3 regions of the Arthrobacter sp. 10T416 genome follow, and region 2 is predicted to be linked to each of the others. Evidence: riboswitches for the same ligand, from Rfam matches in the RefSeq annotation. Region 2 holds a riboswitch; each other region holds the start of a gene.

Region 1 (3,267 bases), on a different contig from region 2:
CGCCGCCGGCCGCCAGCAGGGCCGTCGCCACCAGCGGCGCCAGGCCGCCGCCGAGCACGGAACCGATCTGGTAGCCGATGGAGACGCCGCTGAACCGGACGCGGGTGCTGAACAGCTCGGAGAAGAACGCCGCCTGCGGGCCGTACATGGCGTCGTGGCCGATGTTGAGGCCGACGACGACGCCGAGGATGATCAGCAGGATGTTGCCGGTGTCCAGGAGCCAGAAGAACGGGATGATCGCCGCAGCACTGGCCACGGCGCCGAAGAGATAGACCGAGCGGCGGCCGAACCGGTCGGACAGGGCGCCCCATAGCGGCACGGTGACAAGGCCCAGCGCGGAGGCGACCAGGACGGCGGTCAGGCCGGTGTTCCGGTCCGTGCCGGGCACCTGGGTCAGGTACGTCAGGATGAACACGGTGTACACGTAGTAGAACGCGTTCTGGGCGATGCGGAGGCCGGTGGTCAGCAGGATCTGGCGGGGGTGGGTTTTGAAGCTCTCCACCACGGGGCGGGCCGCGACGGTCTGGACCGTCTGGACGTGCTTGAACTCCGGGCTGTCCTCGACCGAGAGCCGGATGACCAGGCCCACGGCCACCAGCAGGAGGCTCGCGACGAACGGGACGCGCCAGCCCCACGCCAGGAACTGCTCGTCGCTCAGGGAGTTTTCCAGGACCAGCAGGACGCCGGTGGCCAGGAGCATCCCGGAGGTGGGGCCCAGCTGGGTGGCGCTGGAGGTCAGTCCGCGCTTCTTCGGCGCCGCGTGCTCGACGGTCATAAGGGCCGCGCCGGCCCATTCGGCCCCGTAGCCGATGCCCTGGACCACGCGCAGCAGGAGCAGGAGCGCCGGCGCCACCCAGCCGAGCTGGGCGTAGGTGGGCAGGAGCCCGATGGCCGTGGTCGCGAGCCCGGTCAGGAGCAGGGACGCCACGAGCACGCTCTTCCGGCCGATCCTGTCGCCGTAGTGCCCGCCCAGCACGCCGCCGATCGGCCGCGCGACGAAGCCGACGGCGTAGGTGGCGAAGGCTGCGATGGTGCCCACGAGCGGGGCGGCCGGGGCGAAGAACAGCGGGCCGAAGACGGTCGCTGCGGCCAGGCCGTACAGGACGAAGTCGTACCCCTCGATGGTGGTGCCGATGAAGCTGGCAACGGCCACCTTCCCGGTCATTTTCTGCGGGCGGGTTTCAGTACTCATATGCGGTCTCCTGGCGTATGCCGGGAAAGCGCTGCTTCCGGGATTCAAGCCGCGTGGGCCGCAAATCCGAGCGGAAGACGGCGCCTTCTCCATCGGTCCTGGCGGTAGCACCGTCCTCAATGAGGGGGTTGCTGCGGCGTCACAGAGCCAGATCTCTCAGCCGCTCGGGATGGTTACGAGTCCATCTCACACGGCAGGCGGCGAATACGGAAAAAGTCGGTCACATTTTGTAACCGACTCCCGTTGCGCCGTGCGGCAGGTGCTGGGTGCGCCGCTAGAGGCCTATCCGCCACCCCAGCCGGGCGGGGCACTCGTTGACCACGACGTCCAGTCCGGCGGCCGTGGCGCGTGAAACCGCGGCGTCATCGAAGACGCCCAGCTGCAGCCAGACGGCCTTGGCGCCGATGGCGATGGCCTCATCAATGACGGCGCCCACCTTCCCGGAGTTGACGAAGCAGTCCACGACGTCGATCGGGTGTTTCGCGGCGGGGATCTCCGCCAGGGACCGGTACCCAGTTTCCCCGTGGACGTCGTCGCCCGGGAGGTTGACGGGGATGATGTCCATGCCCATACGGTCGCGGACGTACAAGGAGACCTCAAAGGCCGACCGCCATTCATTGGTGGTCAGGCCCACCACCGCCCACGTGCCCTTGGTTCGCATAAGGCGCTCAATGACTGCCGGATCGTTAACGTGGACCATGCATTAACCCTACTCCTGCGCCCGGCGCGCACGATTGTCGAATAAATGACTGATTTTGATACCACATCAGGAGCGCCAGTGAATATTACAGCAACGTGTGGCTGGATTTTGCAGAATCGTGCATCTCGGTTCTAGTAGGTAGTGACCATCCCGAGCGGCTGAGGGACCTGGACCTATGAAGCCGCAGCAACCCCCGCCACGGCGAGGGTGCTACTGCCAGGACCGATGGAGTGCTGCACATGACCCCTGAAACCACGTCCACCCTGCCCGCTCCCGTCCGGGTCCCGGGCGCGGGCGCGGCGGCCACGCCCGAGCCGGATTCTGTGGCGTTCTGGGAAACCCAGGCGCTCCGTCTCGACTGGGCTCAGCCGGCCGCCGGCGAAACCAAACCCTGGCACACCGCCTACCGCCGGGTCCCGGCCGATCCCGCGGCCGGCCACGGCCCGGAGATCAGCTGGTTCGACGGCGGCAAGCTCAACGTCGCCTACAACTGCGTCGACCGCCATGTAGCGGCGGGACGCGGGGACAAGGTGGCCCTGTTCTTTGAGGGCGAGCCCGGCGACCGCCGCACTGTCACGTACGCCGAGTTGCAGCGTGAGGTGGCCAAGGCTGCCAATGCCCTGCTGGACCTCGGCATCGCCAAGGGCGACCGGGTGGTCATCTACCTGCCCGTGATCCCCGAGACCGTGATCATCACCCTGGCAGTGGCCCGCATCGGTGCCATCCATTCCCTGGTCTTCGGCGGGTTCTCCGCGGAGGCCCTGAGGTTCCGGGTGGAGGACACCGGCGCCAAGCTGCTGGTCACCACCGACGGCCAGTTCCGGCGGGGAGCTGCCGTCCCGGTTAAGGCCAACGCGGACGCCGCCGTCGCCGGCACGAACGCGATCGAACACGTCCTGGTGGTCAACCGGACCACCCCGGCCGGTGAGCTGGACACGGTCCCGATGACCGCGGGCCGCGACGTCTGGTGGCACGACGCCGTCGGCGCCGCGTCGGATGCCCACACCGCCGAGGCCTTCGACGCCGAGACGCCGCTGTTCATCATGTACACCTCGGGGACCACCGGGAAGCCGAAGGGCCTGGTCCACACCTCCGGGGGCTACCTCACCCAGGCGTCCTGGAGTTTCGAGCACCTCTTCAGCAACCCGGACCCTGCCCTCCGCGACCGGGATGTCCACTGGTGCACGGCGGACCTGGCCTGGGTTACGGCGCATACCTACGAGCTCTACGGCCCGCTCTCCAACGGCGCCACGCAGGTGATCTTCGAGGGCACCCCCAACACCCCGCACCCGGGCCGGCACTTTGAAATCATCGAACGCTACGGGGTGACGCAGTACTACACCGCGCCCACCCTGGTCCGGTCCCTGATGGGCTG
Region 2 (3,267 bases):
GGGCCCCGAAGAGGCCGCACGGTTCCGGAACGATTTGCGCGATGCCATGCGGGAGGTCGGCTTCATCTACCTCTCCGGCCACGGCGTCCCCCAGGAACTCACCGATGCCATGCTGGACGTCTCCCGGCGCTTCTTTGCCCTCCCCGAGGACCAGAAGCTCGCCATCGAGAACGTCCACAGCCCGCAGTTCCGCGGCTACACCCGCGTGGGCGGCGAGATCACCGACGGCGCCGTCGACTGGCGCGAGCAGATCGACATCGGCGTTGAGCGCGACGCCGTGGAGCCCGGGCCCGGCGTCGCCGACTACTGGCGGCTCGAGGGACCCAACCTGTGGCCCGACGGACTGCCCGACATGCAGGAGGTCGTGACCGAATGGACCGATCGCCTGAGTGAAATTTCGCTTTCCCTGCTCCGGGCCCTCGCCGTCTCGCTCGGAGCGCCCGAGGACACCTTCGACGCCGCATTTGCCGCGCGGGCCTTCCCGCTGCTGAAGATCGTGCGGTACCCGGGGGAGTCCGATCCGGAGCCCAAGCAGGGTGTGGGATCCCACCGCGACGGCGGGGTCCTGACCCTGCTCCTGGTCGAGCCCGGGAAGGGCGGCCTGCAGGTCGAATACCAGGGCAAATGGATCGACGCGCCCCAGGTGCCCGGCACGTTCGTCGTCAACATCGGCGAGATGCTCGAGCTGGCCACCAACGGGTACCTCAAGGCCACGCTGCACCGGGTGATTTCGCCCCTGCGCGGCACCGACCGGATCTCCCTGCCGTTCTTCTATAACCCGGCCCTGGACGCCACCATGCCCCGGCTGGCCGTCAGCCCGGAATTCCAGGCCCAGGCCCGCGGACTGTCCGTGGACCCCACCAACAGTCCGATCCTGGAGACCTACGGCGACAACGCCCTCCGCTACCGGCTGCGGGCACACCCCAACGTGGTGGAAGTGCACCACCCGGACCTGCTGAAGGCCTGAGCCGGGACCAGCACCGGGACCAGCGGCTTAAAGGAATTCGGCCGCCAGCGGTGGGTGGCATCATTGGCACCCGCTGCTGGCGGCCGAAGTGTAGGGGAAACCGTCAGATAGTGACGGCGCCGGAATCCGTTTCGAACGTGACGGAGAGGATCCCCGGCGTCCCGTGCGGGGCGAGCCAGTTGACGTCCACGTCCTCCAGCGGCTTGCCCACCGGTTCACCCAGCCACTCGGTGACCCGCTCGGCGGAACCGGCGATGGTGAGCGCAGACATCTTGACGCTGCTCTCGTAGGCGTTGGACGGGTGCAGCGCCGGATCGCCTTCCCACTTGAGCATGTAGGGCACCTGCGGGTCGGCGATCAGGCCGAGGATGCCGATCTGCTTCCAGACAAGTTCCCGTCCGTCAGGGAACTTGCGGTTGCCGTTGACGGCCGCGCGGCCCAGGCGTTCCTCGAACGGGCCGAGGTCGTCGACCTCGACGCACCAGCCCATCCAGCCCCCGCCGGCCGCCGAGCGTGCCCGGACGGCCTGGCCGAAGGGTGCCTTGTCCGACGCCGGGTGGTCCAGGACCTCCACGACCTCAAGGTACTTGTGCCCGGCGAGCGGAATGATCATGTTGCGGGTCCCGAACCGGGGGTGGACTCCGCCCTTGACGGCCTCGACCCCAAGGGCCGAGGCGATACGTTCGGTGGTGGCAGCCAGGCCATCCTGTTCACAGGCGTAAGAGACGTGATCCATGCGCATGCCATCATCTTGGCACTTTGTGATGGAGCTCTCAGCTTAGGGTGTCCTAACTCAGATGGGATGTCCTTTTCCGAGCCCTGCGCACGCCGTCGTTCTTCATTTTCGTCACAAACCTATCCTGCCGCCGGGACCGCTTCCTAGACTGAATCCAGGTCATGAGCGCCAGCATCAAGCCCCGGCTTGCTGGCCGGCAACCCTCCAAACGCGGCGGGGTGCCCCGGGTGAAGACCTGGCCCACCGGCGCCCGCCGGCGGGCAAGCGCGGCTGCCAGCGCCGTCCCGGCCCCGAGGCCGGAGTCGGGCTGCGCCCAGTAACAAGGAGCACTCCGATGTCCAACGCCTGGTCCTTTGAAACCCGCCAGATCCACGCCGGCCAGGAGCCGGACGCTGCCACCGGCGCCCGGTCACTGCCTATCTACCAGACGACGTCGTTCGTCTTCCCCAGCGCCGAAAGCGCCGCCAACCGCTTCGCGCTCGCCGAACTCGCGCCCATCTACACCCGGATCGGAAACCCCACCCAGGACGCCGTCGAACAGCGCGTAGCCAGCCTGGAAGGCGGCCTTGGGGCGCTCCTGCTCAGTTCCGGCCAGGCCGCCGAGACCTTCGCGATCCTCAACATCGCCGAGGCCGGCGACCACGTGGTGGCCAGTCCCAGCCTGTACGGCGGAACTTACAACCTGCTGGCCCACTCGCTGAAGAAGTTCGGCATCGAAGTAACCTTCGTCGAGGACCCCGACAATCTGGACCAGTGGCGGGACGCCGTGCGGCCGAATACCAAACTGTTCTTCGGCGAGGTGGTCTCCAACCCCCGCCAGGACGTGCTGGACATCGAGGGTATCGCGGACGTGGCCCACCAGGCCGGCGTCCCGCTGATCGTGGATAACACACTCTCCACCCCGTACCTGATCCGTCCGATCGAATGGGGTGCCGACATTGTGGTCCACTCGGCCACCAAGTACCTCGGCGGTCACGGTGCGGCGATCGCCGGCGTGATCGTCGACTCCGGCAACTTCGACTTCGGCAAGGAACCGGACCGCTATCCGGGCTTCAACACCCCGGATCCTACCTACAACGGCCTCGTCTACGCCCGGGACCTGGGGGCGGACGGGGCACTGGGCGCGAACCTGTCCTATATCCTCAAGGCCCGCGTCCAGCTGCTGCGCGACCTCGGCTCCGCCGTCTCGCCGTTCAACGCCTTCCTGATCGCCCAGGGCATCGAAACCCTGAGCCTGCGCGTGGAGCGGCATGTCGCGAACGCCACCCGCGTGGCCGAATGGCTGGAAGCCAGGGACGACGTCGAATCCGTCGCCTACGCCGGGCTGCCGTCCAGCCCCTGGTTCGAGCGCGGCCGCAAGTACGGGCCGAAGGGAACCGGCGCCGTCGTCGCCTTCAACCTCGCCGGGGGAGCGGAGGCCGGCAAGCGGTTCGTCGATGCCCTGGAACTGCACTCCCACGTGGCGAACATCGGCGACGTGCGCTCCCTGGTCATCCACCCGGCGTCGACCACCCACAGCCAGCTCTCGCCGGAGCAGCAGGCGGTGGCAGGCGTCAATCCCGGG
Region 3 (3,267 bases), on a different contig from region 2:
CGACGCCACCGCCGTTAACTGCGGCGTGGACGCCTGGGTGCAGGGCGGCCACGCCGGACCGTCCGGCCCTGCGCGCCTTGCCTCCCTGCGCCGGCTCCTCGGCACGGATCCGCGCATGGAAGCACAGGAAACCAAGGAGCTGGGCAGCGTCTCCTAACAGGGTCCGCCCGGCCGGCAGCGACGTGGCCTCCCGGTCCCGGGAGCTTTTTGACGGTAGCTTGGAGGCATGAGCCAACCCGCTTCGAGCTACAACGATGACCTGCGCCTCGCCCATGTACTGGCAGATTCCGTAGATTCCCAGACCATGAGCCGCTTCAAGGCGCTCGACCTTCGGATCGAAACGAAGCCGGACCTCACCCCCGTCACTGACGCGGACAAGTCCGCCGAGGAAGCCATCCGTGGCCAGCTGTCCCGCTCCCGGCCGCGCGACGCGGTCCTGGGCGAGGAGTTCGGCAGCTCCGGCCACGGCTCGCGCCGCTGGATCATCGACCCCATCGACGGAACCAAGAACTTCGTCCGCGGCGTCCCCGTCTGGGCCACCCTGATCGCTCTCGTGGACGAGGGCGAGCCGGTGGTCGGCGTCGTCAGCGCCCCGGCCCTGGGCAAGCGCTGGTGGGCCGCCAAAGGCGCCGGCGCCTACATGGGCCGGTCCCTGGCCGCCGCCACCCGGCTCAAAGTCTCCAACGTCTCGCGCCTCGAAGACGCCTCGCTGTCCTACTCGAGCCTGGGCGGCTGGAAGCAGCGCGGCAATCTGGACGAATTCCTCGGCCTCACCGAGGAAGTCTGGCGCACCCGCGCATACGGCGACTTCTGGTCTTACTGCCTGGTGGCCGAGGGTGCCGTGGACATCGCCTGCGAACCCGAGCTCAACCTTTACGACATGGCGGCGCTGGTCCCGATCGTGACCGAGGCCGGCGGGCGTTTCACCTCGCTGGAAGGCGAGGATGGCCCGTTCGGCGGGAACGCGCTCGCCACGAACTCCATCCTGCATTCGGAAGTCCTCAAGCGCCTGAACCCCGGTCTCGACGACCTCCTCTAGCCCGCTCCGCGGCAGGCAGCCGTAACACAACGCTTCACATTCCGGACCTCCCTTTCCCGGGCGGCACGCCATGTCCTAGGCTCGAACCAGGTCACGAGTGCCAGCGCTAAACCCCGGTTTGCTGGCCGGCAACCCTCCATTCGCGGCGGGGTGCCCCGGGTGACGACCTGGCCGGTCCGGAGCGGACCCGGCAAGCGCGGATCCCCTGTGAGCGGGGTCCTTTCAAGCGAGGTCCCATGACGACTGCCACCATTTCCACCCACCCCACCTCTTCCGCCGGCGCCCCGGTGCCGGCCGACGCGCGGTTCGACGCCGCCCGCAGGCCGCTGTCCGCCGTGTCCGGCGCTGAAATCCAGGCGCCCCTGATCCAGGGCGGCCACGTCCGCTACGCCAACCTGGACTACGGCGCGTCGGCGCCGGCCCTGTCCGTGGTCTCCGCCTACCTCAACGAGATCCTGCCCTACTACGCCAGCGTCCACCGCGGCGCAGGCTACGCCTCGCAGCTCAGCACCTCGGTCTACGAAAACGCCCGGAACATTGTCCGAGGCTTTGTGGGCGGCCGTGCGGACGACTCGGTGATCTTCACCCGGAACACCACCGACTCCCTGAATCTCCTGGCCGGTTGCCTCCCGGCGGCTGACGGACGCCCTACCGGCGAGGTGCTCTACCTCGATATCGAACACCACGCCAACCTGCTGCCCTGGCAGAACGTCCCGCACCGCAGTGTGGTCGCGGCCCCCACCCTGGCCGGCACCGTGGCGCGGCTCCGCCAGGAACTCGCCCGCGGCGGTGTGAGCCTGCTCGCCGTCACCGGCGCGTCCAACGTCACCGGCGAGATCCTGCCCATCGGCGAGCTCGCCGCCCTGGCGCACGAGTTCGGCGCCCGGATCGCCGTCGACGCCGCCCAACTGGCCCCGCACCGCCGGATCAACATCAGCGCGGACGACGTCGACTACCTCGCGTTCTCCGGCCACAAGCTCTACGCCCCGTTCGGCGCCGGGGTGCTGGTGGGCCGCCCGGACTGGCTCGACGCCGGAACCCCGCACCTGGCCGGAGGCGGCGCCGTGCGGGACGCGAGGCTCGACTCCGTCAGCTGGACCACGGGACCGGCGCGCCACGAGGGCGGCTCCCCGAACGTGCTGGGGGCTGCTGCCCTGGCCCGGGCCAGCCAGGTCATCGAGGCGCTCGACGACGTGCAGTGGCACGCCCACGAGGACGCCATCCGGTCCTTCCTGGTGGAGGGACTGGAACGGATCGACGGCGTGAGCGTCCACCACATTTTCGAGGACACCGCCGCCGGTAACGGGCCCGGAACAATCGGCGTGGTCAACTTCTCTGTGGCCGGGTACGACGCCGGCCTGGTCGCCGCCTACCTCTCGGCGGAGCATGGCATCGGCCTGCGCGACGGCCGGTTCTGCGCCCACCCGCTGCTGAAACGGCTGGGCCTGCCGGCCGGGTCACTCCGTGCCAGTTTTGGCCTCGGGTCCCGCCTCGACGACGCCCAGCGGCTCCTGGCCGGGCTGCAGGAGCTCCGGCGCAACGGGCTCGGCTGGGACTACGTGGTGGACGCGGGCCGCTGGGTCCCGGCCAACGACACCCGCAGCTATCCGCACTGGGCACCCAACACCCCGGGCACGGCCGGCGCGGCGCCCTGCACGCTGGACTGACACCAGCGCCGGCCGCAAGCGCCGGGCCCCCGCGTGCGGTAAATTCGGTAGGTACCAAATTCAAGCTGCCGGAGGAGACGACACGTGGCACGCGGGGGCCCAAAACTGCAGCACCAGCGGCGGCAGGAGCTCGGCCAAAGCTTCCAGGACGGCGGGGAACACTACGACCGGGTGCGGCCCGGCTACCCGGCTGATTCCGCCGACTGGCTGATACCCGCCGGAGCCAGCGACGCCGCCGACCTCGGCGCCGGGACGGGCAAGTTCACGGCGCTGCTGGTCCGGCGCGGCCTCCGGACCGTGGCCATCGACCCGTCAACGGACATGCTGGAACAACTGCGCGCATCATTGCCCGGAGTCGCCGCCGTCGAGGGAACCGCCGAACGTACCGGCCTGCCGGCAGACGCCTTCGACCTCGTCACCGTGGCCCAGGCCTGGCACTGGTGCGATCCCCTGCTGGCCAGCACCGAGGCCGCGCGGATCCTGCGCCCGCACGGGGTCCTCGGCCTGATCTGGAACCAGCTCGACACCTCCGTGCCCTGGGTACACCGGCTCTCCCGCATC

The links. A riboswitch is a leader RNA that binds a small molecule or an ion and turns the genes downstream of it on or off. The one in region 2 is predicted to bind S-adenosylmethionine.
Region 1: it holds a riboswitch for S-adenosylmethionine, as region 2 does, so the genes downstream of both, AC1DBE_RS14100 (MFS transporter) here and AC1DBE_RS13380 (bifunctional o-acetylhomoserine/o-acetylserine sulfhydrylase) in region 2, are expected to answer to the same signal.
Region 3: it holds a riboswitch for S-adenosylmethionine, as region 2 does, so the genes downstream of both, AC1DBE_RS04120 (aminotransferase class V-fold PLP-dependent enzyme) here and AC1DBE_RS13380 (bifunctional o-acetylhomoserine/o-acetylserine sulfhydrylase) in region 2, are expected to answer to the same signal.

The regions. Positions count from the first base shown of each region.
Region 1 covers NZ_JBFTHI010000014.1:51,917-55,183, forward strand. Annotated here, with positions in the region: gene AC1DBE_RS14100 (MFS transporter) at 1-1,192, opposite strand, end outside; SAM riboswitch class I at 1,279-1,368, opposite strand; gene AC1DBE_RS14105 (CoA-binding protein) at 1,467-1,892, opposite strand; SAM riboswitch class I at 2,035-2,124, shown strand; gene acs (acetate--CoA ligase) at 2,132-3,267, shown strand, end outside.
Region 2 covers NZ_JBFTHI010000013.1:21,496-24,762, forward strand. Annotated here, with positions in the region: gene AC1DBE_RS13370 (isopenicillin N synthase family dioxygenase) at 1-967, shown strand, start outside; gene AC1DBE_RS13375 (VOC family protein) at 1,071-1,709, opposite strand; SAM riboswitch class IV at 1,861-1,976, shown strand; gene AC1DBE_RS13380 (bifunctional o-acetylhomoserine/o-acetylserine sulfhydrylase) at 2,038-3,267, shown strand, end outside.
Region 3 covers NZ_JBFTHI010000002.1:38,114-41,380, forward strand. Annotated here, with positions in the region: gene rsgA (ribosome small subunit-dependent GTPase A) at 1-157, shown strand, start outside; gene hisN (histidinol-phosphatase) at 227-1,039, shown strand; SAM riboswitch class IV at 1,129-1,242, shown strand; gene AC1DBE_RS04120 (aminotransferase class V-fold PLP-dependent enzyme) at 1,276-2,706, shown strand; gene AC1DBE_RS04125 (class I SAM-dependent methyltransferase) at 2,791-3,267, shown strand, end outside.